Regions from separate parts of the Erwinia sp. INIA01 genome, predicted to be linked through region 4. Evidence: predicted binding sites of a transcription regulator. Region 4 holds the regulator's gene; each other region holds the start of a gene.
The links. The regulator PurR, encoded in region 4, represses purine synthesis genes. The targets are predictions, from matches to a motif close to CANGCAAACGTTTGCNTG.
Positions count from the first base shown of each region.

Region 1 (3,141 bases), on a different contig from region 4:
GCGAGCGATCATGCCGCAGCCAAGCAGCAGACCGATCTGCTCAGGCTTCATGCCGCTGCCCTCAAGCCAGACGCCCCAAAATGGCAGGTAGATGCCGTAGGCAAAGAAATAAGTGAAGTAGCCCAGCCCCAGCCAGTACGTCGATCGTATCGTCATGTTCCATCCGACAGAGTAAGTTTCGGCGGTACTCTACACCGTGCGGACAGATAAAAAAATAACGGGACACAAAGTGCCCCGTTATCTGTGCAACGGCTCGCAGTAAAGGAGCTGCTAGCGGATTATGCGTATACCGGGAAGCGGGCGCAGATATCCAGAACCTGCTTCTTCACGCGCTCGCTCACGCCTTCGTCATTGATATTGTCAAGAATATCGCTGATCCAGCCAGCCAGCTCGCGCACTTCAGCTTCTTTGAAACCACGACGGGTTACAGCTGGAGAACCGATGCGAATACCGGAAGTCACGAACGGGCTCTTCGGATCGTTAGGCACGCTGTTTTTGTTGACGGTGATGTTAGCACGGCCCAGAGCGGCGTCGGCTTCTTTACCGGTCAGGTTTTTGTCAACCAGGTCCAGCAGGAACAGATGGTTATGGGTGCCGCCGGAAACTACGTTGTAGCCACGCTCCAGGAACACTTCAACCATCGCTCGTGCGTTTTTAGCAACCTGCTGCTGGTAGGTTTTGAACTCTGGCTCCATCGCTTCTTTGAACGCCACCGCTTTACCGGCGATAACGTGCATCAGAGGGCCGCCCTGGCCGCCAGGGAATACCGCTGAGTTCAGTTTCTTATACAGATCTTCGTCACCGCCCTGAGCCAGGATCAGACCACCGCGAGGACCCGCCAGGGTTTTATGGGTAGTCGAGGTCACGATGTGTGCGTGTGGTACCGGGTTAGGGTAAACGTCAGCAGCGATCAGACCAGCAACGTGGGCCATATCGACGAACAGGTATGCGCCAACGCTGTCAGCGATTTCACGCATTTTAGCCCAGTCACACACGCCAGAGTATGCGGAGAAGCCGCCTACGATCATTTTCGGCTGGTGCTGTTTAGCCAGTTCGGCCAGCTCGTTGTAGTCGATTTTGCCGGTTTCATCGATACCGTAAGGAATGACTTTATACAGTTTGCCGGACAGGTTAACCGGGGAACCGTGGGTCAGGTGACCACCGTGTGCCAGGTTCATACCCAGAATGGTATCGCCCGGCTGCAGCAGCGCGGTGTAAACAGCGAAGTTCGCCTGTGAACCGGAATGCGGCTGCACGTTGGCATAGTCGGCACCAAACAGCGCTTTAGCGCGGTCGATAGCCAGCTGCTCAACGATATCCACGTACTCACAGCCACCGTAATAGCGTTTCCCCGGATACCCTTCGGCATATTTGTTAGTCAGCTGGGATCCCTGAGCCTGCATTACACGTGGGCTGGTATAGTTTTCTGAAGCAATCAGCTCGATGTGCTCTTCCTGACGCACTTTCTCCTGCTCCATCGCCTGCCATAAATCGGCATCGTAATCGGCAATGTTCATATCACGCTTTAACATCTGCATCTCCTGACTCAACTGACTTTTAATAAGGAACTTCGGGGTGTTGGGCAACAGTTTAAACTGTTACCCTGCCGTTGAATAGCGCCATGACCGCCTTTTTGCGCAAACGATTGGCTTCAGAGCCAGCAAGGCTTAGATATCATTTTTGCAAGCAGTTGGTTACGGAGTTTTCCTCATTATCAACTTGCAGCTTGTTCAACAAGCCCACGCCATCAGCACGGATAAATAACCCTGATTCTCAGATGGGTATTTACAATGCAATTTCCCGAAAATTAATGCATCTGAAATACACGTTATAAAATCAGGGAGTTCACTATGCTAGATAATCAGACCATTGCCATCGTCAAATCCACCATTCCCGCCATTCTCGAACTCGGACCAAGCCTGACGGCCCACTTTTACGATCGTATGTTCAGCCACAATCCCGAACTGAAAGATATTTTTAATATGAGCAATCAGCGCAACGGCCACCAGCGGGAAGCGCTGTTTAATGCCGTCTGCGCCTATGCCAGCAATATCGATAATCTGGCGGCGCTTGGCCCCGCCGTGGAAAAAATAGCCCAAAAGCATACCAGTTTTGCCATTCGGCCTGAGCAATACAACATTGTCGGTACGCACTTGCTGGCCAGCATTGATGAAATGCTGCATCCGGGTGAAGAGGTTCTTGAGGCCTGGGGCAAAGCCTATGGCGTGCTGGCCGGAATCTTCGTGCAGCGTGAAGAGCAGATTTATGAACTTTCCGAGCAGAAACCCGGTGGCTGGAGGGGAACGCGAGAATTCGTTATTAGCGAAATCACCCCACAAAGCGCGGTAATCAAAAGTTTTGTGCTGACACCGGCCGACGGCCAGCCTGTCGCGAGCTATCGCGCGGGGCAGTATCTTGCCTTGTGGGTGGACGATCCTTCATTTGAAAACAAAGAAATTCGTCAGTATTCACTCACCCGCTCACCGAACGGCAAAAATTATCGTCTTGCCGTACGCCATGAACAAGGCGGGACGATGTCCAGCTGGCTGCATCAGCAGAAAGTGGGCACGCATCTGCGCGTTGCTCCACCGGCCGGTGATTTCTTCCTCGACGTGAAGCCGGAAACACCGGTTACGCTGATTTCTGCAGGCGTGGGGCTAACGCCGATGCTGGCGATGCTGCATCAGCTGGCAGAGAGCCGACATCCGTCGACGGTGCAGTGGTTCCACGCCGCCGATAACAGCAGCACGCACGCCTTTGCGAAAGAAGTCACGGAAACCGGAGCCCACCTGCCGCGATTTACGCAGCATATCTGGTACAGTCATCCCACTGCTCAGGATAAAGAGAAGTTCAACACGCATGGACTTATCAACCTGTCACCGCTGGAGTCCATGCTCAGCGATCCGGCCATGCAATATTATCTATGTGGGCCGGTGGGCTTTATGGAGGCGGTAGAGCAGCAGCTACAACAGCTGGGCGTTTCGCACGATCGTATTCATTATGAAGTTTTTGGCCCGCACAAAGCGCTGTAACCAACCTTTCTGCCGATCGTAACGCCAGAAATGAGCAGGGCCTGAATATTCAGGCCCTGTTACGCAAGTGAAAAACAGCGATTAAATCGCTTCTTCGTCTTCTTCACCG
Region 1 covers NZ_JAPDNC010000006.1:111,631-114,771, reverse strand. The annotation lists gene OMR58_RS12540 (3-phenylpropionate MFS transporter) at 1-156, opposite strand, end outside; gene glyA (serine hydroxymethyltransferase) at 279-1,532, opposite strand; gene hmpA (NO-inducible flavohemoprotein) at 1,851-3,032, shown strand; gene glnB (nitrogen regulatory protein P-II) at 3,114-3,141, opposite strand, start outside.
Region 1: the regulator PurR is predicted to act here: its motif matches at 1,635-1,652, upstream of glyA (serine hydroxymethyltransferase).

Region 2 (3,141 bases), on a different contig from region 4:
GAAGCGAAGAGAACTGCTGCGCAGATATTGCCAATAAGTATATCATCAGCGCCGAAGTGCTCAACAGCGACCCGGTGTGTTCATTGAGGATTCGGAGAGATTTACACGTATGTTGACCACCACGTTACTGTTTTTTGCCACCGCGCTGGCTGAAATCATTGGCTGTTTCTTACCCTGGCTTTGGTTAAAAAAAGGCGGCTCCCCGTGGCTGCTGCTGCCCGCTGCGCTAAGTTTGATGATTTTCGTCTGGCTGTTAACTCTGCATCCGGAGGCGAGCGGGCGCGTCTATGCTGCCTACGGTGGCGTGTATGTTGTGACCGCGCTGGTCTGGCTGCGGGTGGTGGACGGTGTAAAGCTCAGTACATGGGACTGGGTTGGGGCCGCGGTGGCGTTCTGCGGAATGCTGATTATCGTGGCGGGATGGGGAAAAACCATTTAGCTGCATCTGAGAACGTTTAAATGCTTGAGGAATTGCGGATCTGCCCCCGCCGTAAGCGGGAGCAGGAGACGCGCAGCAAATTACGACTTATGCACGCGTAAACCGGCCTGGCTTTGACCCACCGGCATCATTTCCAGCGCGTTAATGTTCACATGCGCTGGCAGCGTGGCGACCCACCAGACCGCTTCGGTCACGTCTTCCGGCGTCAGCGGTACAGCGCCGTCATAAACGCCGTCGGCACGGGCATCATCGCCCTTAAAGCGCACGTTAGAAAACTCAGTGCCGCCCACCAGACCCGGCTCGATATCGGTCACGCGGAGTGCAGTGCCGTGCAGATCGGTACGCAGGTTGAAGCTGAACTGACGCACGAAGGCTTTAGTTGCGCCATAAACGTTGCCGCCAGGATACGGCCAGCTACCGGCAATCGAACCCAGATTGATGATATGACCGATGTTGCGTTCCACCATGCCCGGCAGGATGGCACGCGTCATGTACACCAGCCCTTTATTGTTGGTGTCGATCATATCTTCCCAGTCATCCAGGCTGGCGCGCTGCGCCGGTTCAATCCCCAGAGCCAGACCGGCGTTGTTGACCAGAACGTCAATGTTGCGCCATTCGGCGGGCAGGCTGGCAATCGCCTCATCGATGCCCGCGCGGTCGCGCACGTCAAGCTTCAGCGTATAGACATTCTCACCCAGCTCTTCCTTCAGTGCATCCAGGCGTTCCTGACGGCGGCCGGTTGCAATCACCTGATGACCCTGCGCGATAAAACGACGGGTAATGCTCTGACCAAAACCAGCGGTCGCGCCGGTAACAAATACGATCATCTCACTGTTCCTCAATACAAAATTGGGCGTCTTAACCCGGAAATTTCCACCATGCAGCGCCGATCACCATACCATCTCATGGCAGGTGTGATAAGAAGCGAATGGTTATGATTAATAAGAAAATGTCGCACCAGCATGGTGCGAAAGTGACGGACTTTGCGTTATTTCGGTGCCAGGAAGCAGACGAATAATGTCCGATAGATGAGCGTATTTATTATTAATGCCAGGCAACCGTTTGCGCATTAAATAGCAAACGGTTGCCTGTCGTTTTTATCATCCCAAAATATGATGTTTGCCGGAATTTAATTTATCTTACTGATAAATATGATTAATTTATTTATTCTCACTGGTACGGTTTTTGCAAAACAGCAGAGTATGTTTTTTCTGAAACAGAATGGTCACTCTGTTTGTTTATCTATAACCAGCACCTCTCCCGTGAATTGCGGGACGGATCTTCCGCCGTGCTTGAAGGAATAATTATGCCAGTAACCTGTAGCCACGCCATTCGCGGCAGTTTTTTCGATATTACCCGTACGGTGAGTACGCCGGATGAACTTTTAGACGCCGCGCGCTACATCGAAGATGGCCTGCTGTTGCTTAATGCAGGCAAAATTGTTTCCCTCAGCCCCTGGCAGGAGGAGAGTTCACAACTGCCACCGGGCTGCGAATTGGTGGATTATCGTGGCAAGCTGATCGTCCCGGGATTTGTCGACACGCATATTCACTATCCGCAAACCGAGATGATCGGGGCCTTTGGCGAGCAGTTGCTCGAGTGGCTGAATCAGTACACCTTTCCGGTGGAAAGTCAGTACCACTGCCCGCAGCACTCTGCGCAAATGTCGGCATTTTTCCTCCAGCAGCTACTAAGCAACGGCACCACCACCGCGCTGGTGTTTGGCACTGTCCACCCGGAATCGGTAGACGCGCTATTTTCGGCCGCGCACGGCCTGGGGATGCGGCTGATCGCCGGTAAAGTGATGATGGATCGCCACGCGCCGGAAGCGCTGACCGAAACGCCGGAACAAAGCTATCGGCAGACGCGCGAGCTGGTTGAACGCTGGCACAACGTTGGTCGCCTGAGCTATGCGCTGACGCCGCGTTTTGCCCCCACATCCTCACCGCAGCTGCTGGAAAAAGTCCGCCAGCTGCGTGAGGAGTTCCCGGATACCTGGCTGCATACACATCTGAGCGAAAACCCGCAGGAGGTCGCCTGGGTGAAGGCGCTGTTCCCTGAAAATAGCGGCTATCTTGATGTTTATCATCAGTATCAGCTGACCGGCCGCCGCAGCCTGTTTGCCCACTGCCTGCACCTTGAAGATGAAGAGTGGGACTGCCTGCACCACACCGATTCCGCTGTCGCCTTCTGCCCAACCTCTAATCTGTTCCTCGGCAGCGGATTGTTCGATCTGCAAACCTGCTGGCAGAAAGGGGTGAAAATGGGTGTGGGCACCGATGTTGGTGCAGGCACTACATTCAATATGCTGCAAACCCTCGGCGAGGCCTACAAGGTGGGGCAGCTTCAGCGCTACAAACTTTCAGCCTGTGAAGCCTTTTATCACGCCACTCTCGGCGGGGCGAAGGCGCTGGATCTGGACCGGCATATCGGCAGCTTTATGCCGGGTAAAGATGCGGATTTTGTGGCGATCGATCCGGCGGTGTCCGCGCTGCAAACCCTGCGCCACGGCAACAGCCTCGATATCTGGGAAAAGCTGTTTGTGTTGATGACCCTGGGTGATGACCGCAACATCGCCGCGACCTGGGTTGAGGGCCGCTGCGTGTGGCAGTGTGATAAATCCCGGCAGGCAGCATAAGTTAATCCGTAATTAGCAGGTTCAGGTGGGCAGTAAGGCATTGCGTCCTGCGTGATTCCACGTT
Region 2 covers NZ_JAPDNC010000010.1:202,578-205,718, reverse strand. The annotation lists gene OMR58_RS18535 (YnfA family protein) at 110-439, shown strand; gene ydfG (bifunctional NADP-dependent 3-hydroxy acid dehydrogenase/3-hydroxypropionate dehydrogenase YdfG) at 520-1,266, opposite strand; gene guaD (guanine deaminase) at 1,746-3,077, shown strand.
Region 2: the regulator PurR is predicted to act here: its motif matches at 1,513-1,530, upstream of guaD (guanine deaminase).

Region 3 (3,141 bases), on a different contig from region 4:
GTTCATCGCCAGCTGCGGCGGAACGGCAGGGTAGGCGTTACCCAACTCGGCCTCGGTTGCGGCCTTCTGCGCCAGCTTTCTTTCCTGATCTTCCAGGTACCCCACCAGGCTTATCTGATACTTACGAATATTCTCGACATACGCGTAGGCTTCGTGCCCGCGCGCATAGCCATTGGTGGTCTGGCTGTAGTAACGCTTCTGGCTTAACATCGGCAGACGCAGCTTTACATCTGCCCAGCTGTCAGGATTACCCTGCTGTTTTTCCGTCAGCTTGCGCGCATCCAGCATATGGGCATAACCCATATTGTAAGCGGCGAGGGCGAACCAGATGCGTTCATCATCCGGGATTCCTGCCGGCACTTTCTCCATCATCTTTACCAAATACTCGCTGCCGCCGCGTACGCTTTGCTCGGGATCGGTACGGTCCGTCACGTTCAGGCTGTCTGCGGTGTTACGCGTTAACATCATCATCCCGCGCACGCCGGTTGGCGAGGTAGCCTGGGGGTTCCAGTGTGATTCCTGGTAAGAGATTGCCGCCAGCAGTCGCCAGTCGATGCTCTGCGCATATTTCTCAAACAGCGGCTGGATCGCCGGTAGCGTGCCATCGATGGCTCGCAGGAATGTCCGGGTATCAACATAGTCAAAAGTACCGACGTGGCCGAGATACTTCTCATCCAGACGCGCCATTGCACCTTCTTCGCCCATCTCGTTATAGAAGTCGAGCATCGCCGCATTCAGGCTGTCGTCCTGTTCCCGCTGGATATACCAGGTGACGGGCTCTTCATCGGAGATATCAAACGCCACCGCCAGCTGCGGATGAATACGCTGCATCAGGCCAATAGTGACCGAATCACCCACCGTATAATCGATTTTGCCATCGGCAACTGCCTGCAGCAGCGTCTGCGGCGTTTGATCGGTGGAGATCGCCCAGTCGAGGTCCGGGTACTGATTCTCTTTCGAATCGCGCAGGGTGGAAAGATAGGCTGAGCCGGATGCGACGATCAGCCGTCCTTTCAGATCGCCGAGGTTCTTCGGTCTGGCTGCGCCGATGCGGTACACCAGCTGCTGCGAAACGGAATAGTAGGTCGGACCGGCGCGAAAATGCGCCAGACGCTCATTGTTGTAAATTAAACCGGCCGCCAGCACATCAGCTTTGTCATCTTCCAGATCGTCAAACAGATCGCTCAGGTTCGGGCGCACGGTTACTTCCAGCTTCACGCCGAGATAATCGGCAAAGCGTTTTGCCAGCTCGTAGTCCATACCGGCCGGTGATTTATTGACGGTGTAATAAGTCAAAGGAGAATTTATCGTGCTCACACGTAAAACTCCTCGCGATTTTATCTGCGCGATGCGGTCGGTTGCACCGCCGTACCAGGGTATCGACGGCCACAGTGCAAGCGCGAGCAGCACCATAACCAGCCCGATGAGCAGGTAATTTAATTTTAGGCGTTTCAAATAGTTATCTCTCGGTAGCTCTCAGGTATCTGTCTTTTACGGCAGTATTTATTGGCTATAATTGCTCCTGAGCGTGGGGCATTTTGCTCAAGTCCGCGTGGCATCGCAACTTAAATCAACCTGAATCGTGTAATTTTCAGCCAATTCTGGATGTCGATTAATTCTGCGCAAACGGTTTCGTAACCGGTGGGGATTCTCTATAATAGCGCCCGTTTTCCCTGTTGCGCCCAATGAAGCGTCGCCCGGCGCTTCGAGACGAGAGATCTTTAATGATGGAAATTCTGCGTGGTTCGCCCGCCCTGTCGGCATTTCGTATTAACAAACTGCTGACCCGCTTTCAGGACGCTCACCTGCCGGTGAGTGATATTTACGCCGAGTACGTCCATTTCGCCGATGTCAGCGCTCCGCTTGATGCGGATGCAAAAGCGCGCCTGCAGCGCCTGCTGAAATACGGTCCTTCTCTCGCTGAGCATACCCCGGAAGGCCGCCTGCTGCTGGTGACCCCGCGTCCCGGCACGATCTCCCCGTGGTCATCCAAAGCGACCGATATCGCCCACAACTGCGACCTGCCGCAGGTTCTGCGCCTTGAGCGCGGCCTGGCCTTCTATATTCAGGCTCCACAGCTGACTGATGCACAGTGGGGGGCTTTGGCCGCTCTGCTGCACGATCGCATGATGGAAACCGTGTTTACGGATCTGAATCAGGCCGAGCAGCTGTTCGCACACCATCAGCCCGCGCCGGTACAGAGCGTGGACGTTCTGGGTGAAGGTCGTGATGCACTGGTTCAAGCCAATATCAAGCTGGGCCTGGCACTGGCCGAGGATGAGATCGACTACCTGCTGGCCGCGTTTGAAAAACTGGGGCGCAACCCGAACGACATCGAGCTCTATATGTTTGCCCAGGCAAACTCCGAGCACTGCCGTCACAAAATTTTCAATGCCGACTGGGTGATTGACGGTGAGCAGCAGCCGAAGTCGCTGTTCAAGATGATCAAAAACACCTTCGAGAAGACCCCGGACCACGTGCTGTCTGCCTATAAAGACAATGCCGCGGTGATGGAAGGTTCTCAGGTCGGCCGTTTCTACGCTGACCGTCAGGGTGCCTATGACTTCCATCAGGAAGATACGCACATCCTGATGAAGGTAGAAACCCATAACCACCCGACGGCAATTTCTCCGTGGCCGGGTGCCGCGACCGGTTCAGGTGGCGAAATTCGTGATGAAGGCGCAACCGGACGCGGTGCGAAGCCAAAAGCCGGCCTTGTTGGCTTCTCCGTGTCTAACCTGCGTATCCCGGGCTTTGAACAGCCGTGGGAAGAGGATTTCGGCAAACCTGAACGTATCGTTACCGCGCTGGATATCATGACCGAAGGCCCTCTGGGCGGTGCGGCGTTTAACAACGAATTTGGTCGCCCGGCGCTGAACGGCTACTTCCGTACCTATGAAGAGCGTGTTAACAGCCACAACGGCGAAGAGCTGCGCGGCTACCACAAGCCGATCATGCTGGCCGGTGGTATTGGTAACATCCGTGCCGATCACGTGCAGAAAGGCGAAATCACCGTGGGTGCCAAGCTGATCGTACTGGGTGGCCCGGCGATGAATATCGGTCTGGGCGGCGGTGCCGCGTCATCTATGGCTTCCGGCCAGTCCGATGCCGACCTCGACTTCGCCTCCGTTCAGCGCGACA
Region 3 covers NZ_JAPDNC010000006.1:100,517-103,657, forward strand. The annotation lists gene mltF (membrane-bound lytic murein transglycosylase MltF) at 1-1,455, opposite strand, end outside; gene purL (phosphoribosylformylglycinamidine synthase) at 1,725-3,141, shown strand, end outside.
Region 3: the regulator PurR is predicted to act here: its motif matches at 1,620-1,637, upstream of purL (phosphoribosylformylglycinamidine synthase).

Region 4 (3,141 bases):
AATACGCGTTTTGCCTGCTCGGCGCTGTAGCGATCGACAACCAGGGCCTGCCAGCTTACGGCGGCGGCACACACACCCACAGCCTGCATGAAACGGAAAAACAGCAGCCATGGGGCGGAATGCACCCACATCATGGCAGCACAGCCGATGGCGAACATTCCCAGCCCCACCAGCAGCACGGGCTTGCGGCCAAGGCGGTCGGACAGTGATCCCCAAATCAGCTGTGCGCAGGCAAAGCCGGCAAGGAAGATGCTCAGGCTGGCGCTGATAACGCCAGAACCGGTGGCAAGATCCTGCTGCATCTCACCAAAAGCGGGCAGGTACATATCGGTAGCAAGGAAACCCAGCATGCTCAGCATGGCCAGATAAACGATAAAGAATTTTGAAGGCATATTTTACTCGTACAGGGCAGTTTTTTATCGCAGGGAGTGTAAAGGGATGCACTTACGCTTGTGAAACGCTAATATTCGTCAGTTCCGTTGAAAAAATTTGCAGGCAAAGCGATGTGGTCAGAACATTCTCTGGAAGTGATTGAAGCCGTTGCCAGAACCGGCAGTTTTACCGCCGCAGCGGCTGAGCTTCACCGCGTGCCTTCTGCGGTGAGCTATACCGTACGCCAGCTGGAGCAGTGGCTGGCCGTCAGCCTGTTTGAGCGCCGCCATCGCGATGTGGTACTGACAGAAGCGGGACGGGTGTTCAGCGAAGAAGGGCGTTTTGTTATCAAAAAAATGCTTGCCACACGACGCCGCTGTCAGCAGGTGGCTAACGGCTGGCGCGGTCAGATTAATATCGCCGTTGACCGCATCGTCAGGCCGCAGCGTACCCGTCAGCTTATCGTCGATTTCTACCGTCACTTCCCCGATATGGAACTGCATATCTTCCCCGAAGTGTTTAACGGCGTATGGGATGCGCTGGCGGATGGCCGCGTTGATGCGGCTATCGGGGCTACGCAGGCGGTGCCGGTGGGCGGGCGCTTCGCCTTTCGCGATATGGGCAGCCTTAACTGGCGCTGTGTCGTGCAGGCGGATCATCCCTTATTGCAACAGACGGGACCGCTTAGCGACGATCTGCTGCGGGAATGGCCATCTCTGACGCTGGAGGACACCTCGCGCGCGTTGCCGAAGCGTAACACCTGGACGCTGGATAATCAGCGGCGGCTGGTGGTCCCGGACTGGGACAGCGCGTTAGACTGCCTGCGCGCCGGACTGTGCGTCGGCATGATCCCGGGGCACTTTGCCCAGGGTTGGATTGCTGAAGGGGGAATTGCGGAACTGACGCTGGCAAACCCGTTCCCGATCAGCCCATGCTGCTTGAGTTGGTCGGAACAGAGTGCATCACCGGCGCTGCGCTGGCTGCTGGATTATGTTGGCGACAGCGATACGCTGAATGCTGAATGGCTGAGTGAACCGTCCGCCTGAGCGAACGGTAAACGAGCAAGGGATTAGCGGCGATAGTCGCGGAACGGACCATCGGCCACGGAGCGGCGTTCAATCAGTGACGGATGAACTTCAATGGTCTGCGGTTCTTCACGCTTGCTGGTGATGCGATCGAGCAGCATATCGAACGCGGTTTCTCCCAGCCGCTCTTTCGGCTGGTGCACCGTGGTCAGCGCCGGTGTGAAATAGCGTGCGTTGCGCACGTTATCATAGCCGATCACTGAAATATCCTGTGGAACGCGCAGGCCCATCTCGTCCGCGGCGCAAATTGCACCCATCGCCATGACGTCGCCGCCGCAGAAGATGGCGGTCGGGCGCTGTTTCTGCCCCAGAATCTGCTGCATGGCCCGATAGCCGGATTCAGGTTCAAAGTCGCCCTGAACCAGCCACTCTTCACGCAGTGTAATCCCGGCTTCGTTCAGCGCCTTGAGGAACCCCGCATGGCGACCGCCGCCGGTGTTACGCTCCAGCTGTCCCGGGATGGCACCGATATCACGATGCCCACGCTCAATCAGATAACGCCCGGCCAGATAGCCGCCTTCAAAGGCGTTATCCAGCACGGTATCGGTGAAATCTCCGCGCGATTCACCCCAGTCCATGACCACCATCGGGATATTGCGGTGGTCTTCCAGCATCGAGATTAATGAATCCGGGTACTCAGAGCACATCACCAGCAGCCCGTCGACGCGCTTCTGCGCCATCATCGACAGATAAGCCTGCTGTTTGTTCAGGTCGTTATGTGCATTCCCAAGGATCAGGGTATAGCCTTTGGCAAAGCAGCGGTTTTCCACGGCTTCAATAATTTCGGCAAAATAGGGCGCTTCGCTGGAGGTGGCGAGCAGGCCGATGGTTTTGGTGTGGTTGACCTTCAGACTGCGTGCCACGGCGCTGGGGGAATAGTGCAATTCCTTAATTGCTGCCCACACCGCTTCACGGGTCTCTTCGGCTACAAAGCGCGTTTTATTAATTACGTGGGAAACCGTGGTTGTAGACACCCCGGCTCGCTTTGCCACATCCTTAATTGTTGCCATTAAACTTATGCTCCTGGTGTTATCGTAACTATTTGATAACAGGTTGGTTAAACGTTTGCCTGGGTGCAGCCTTTTCCCACCAGACCAAAGTGGTTTGGATGCTGTCGCAACGGGTCGGAAAGGGGAAAAAATCGTCCGTAGAGTGACTGCAGAGCTGGCAAAAACCGTTATCCGCTACTGTTGCGCAACGGAAAAGAGGAATTCTAACAAGGCTGCGCAGAGAAAACGAGATTTTTACGGGGAACTGTGGGAAAATCTTTGTGCATACATTTTGCAGGGTTATTAAGGAGAGACGATGAGTACCGATCTGAAATTCTCACTGCTGACCACGGTGGGTGCGCTACTGATGATTATTGCATTTAGCTTTACGGCTATTCTGCACTAAAAAAATCGGGAGGAGCATGGCTCCTCCCGATTAGCAATTCAGCAATCGCTTACCGCGTTGCGCAATCAGCGAATTGTTTTTGGCGTCATCATTCGACGGGCACCAATATAGTGCTCCTGCCAGTAATCATCGCCCAGCGCGCTTACCTGAATGTCTTTGCCGGTTCTCGGTGACTGAATGAATTTTCCACCACCAAGATATACGCCAACGTGATCGGCGGTACCGCGTCCGTTGATGCGGAAGAACACCAGGTCGCCTTTCTCCAGTTTATCGCGTTTGATCGGCGCAG
Region 4 covers NZ_JAPDNC010000020.1:35,471-38,611, forward strand. The annotation lists gene punC (purine nucleoside transporter PunC) at 1-392, opposite strand, end outside; gene punR (DNA-binding transcriptional activator PunR) at 504-1,418, shown strand; gene purR (HTH-type transcriptional repressor PurR) at 1,442-2,467, opposite strand; gene cydH (cytochrome bd-I oxidase subunit CydH) at 2,763-2,852, shown strand; gene OMR58_RS24315 (C40 family peptidase) at 2,918-3,141, opposite strand, start outside.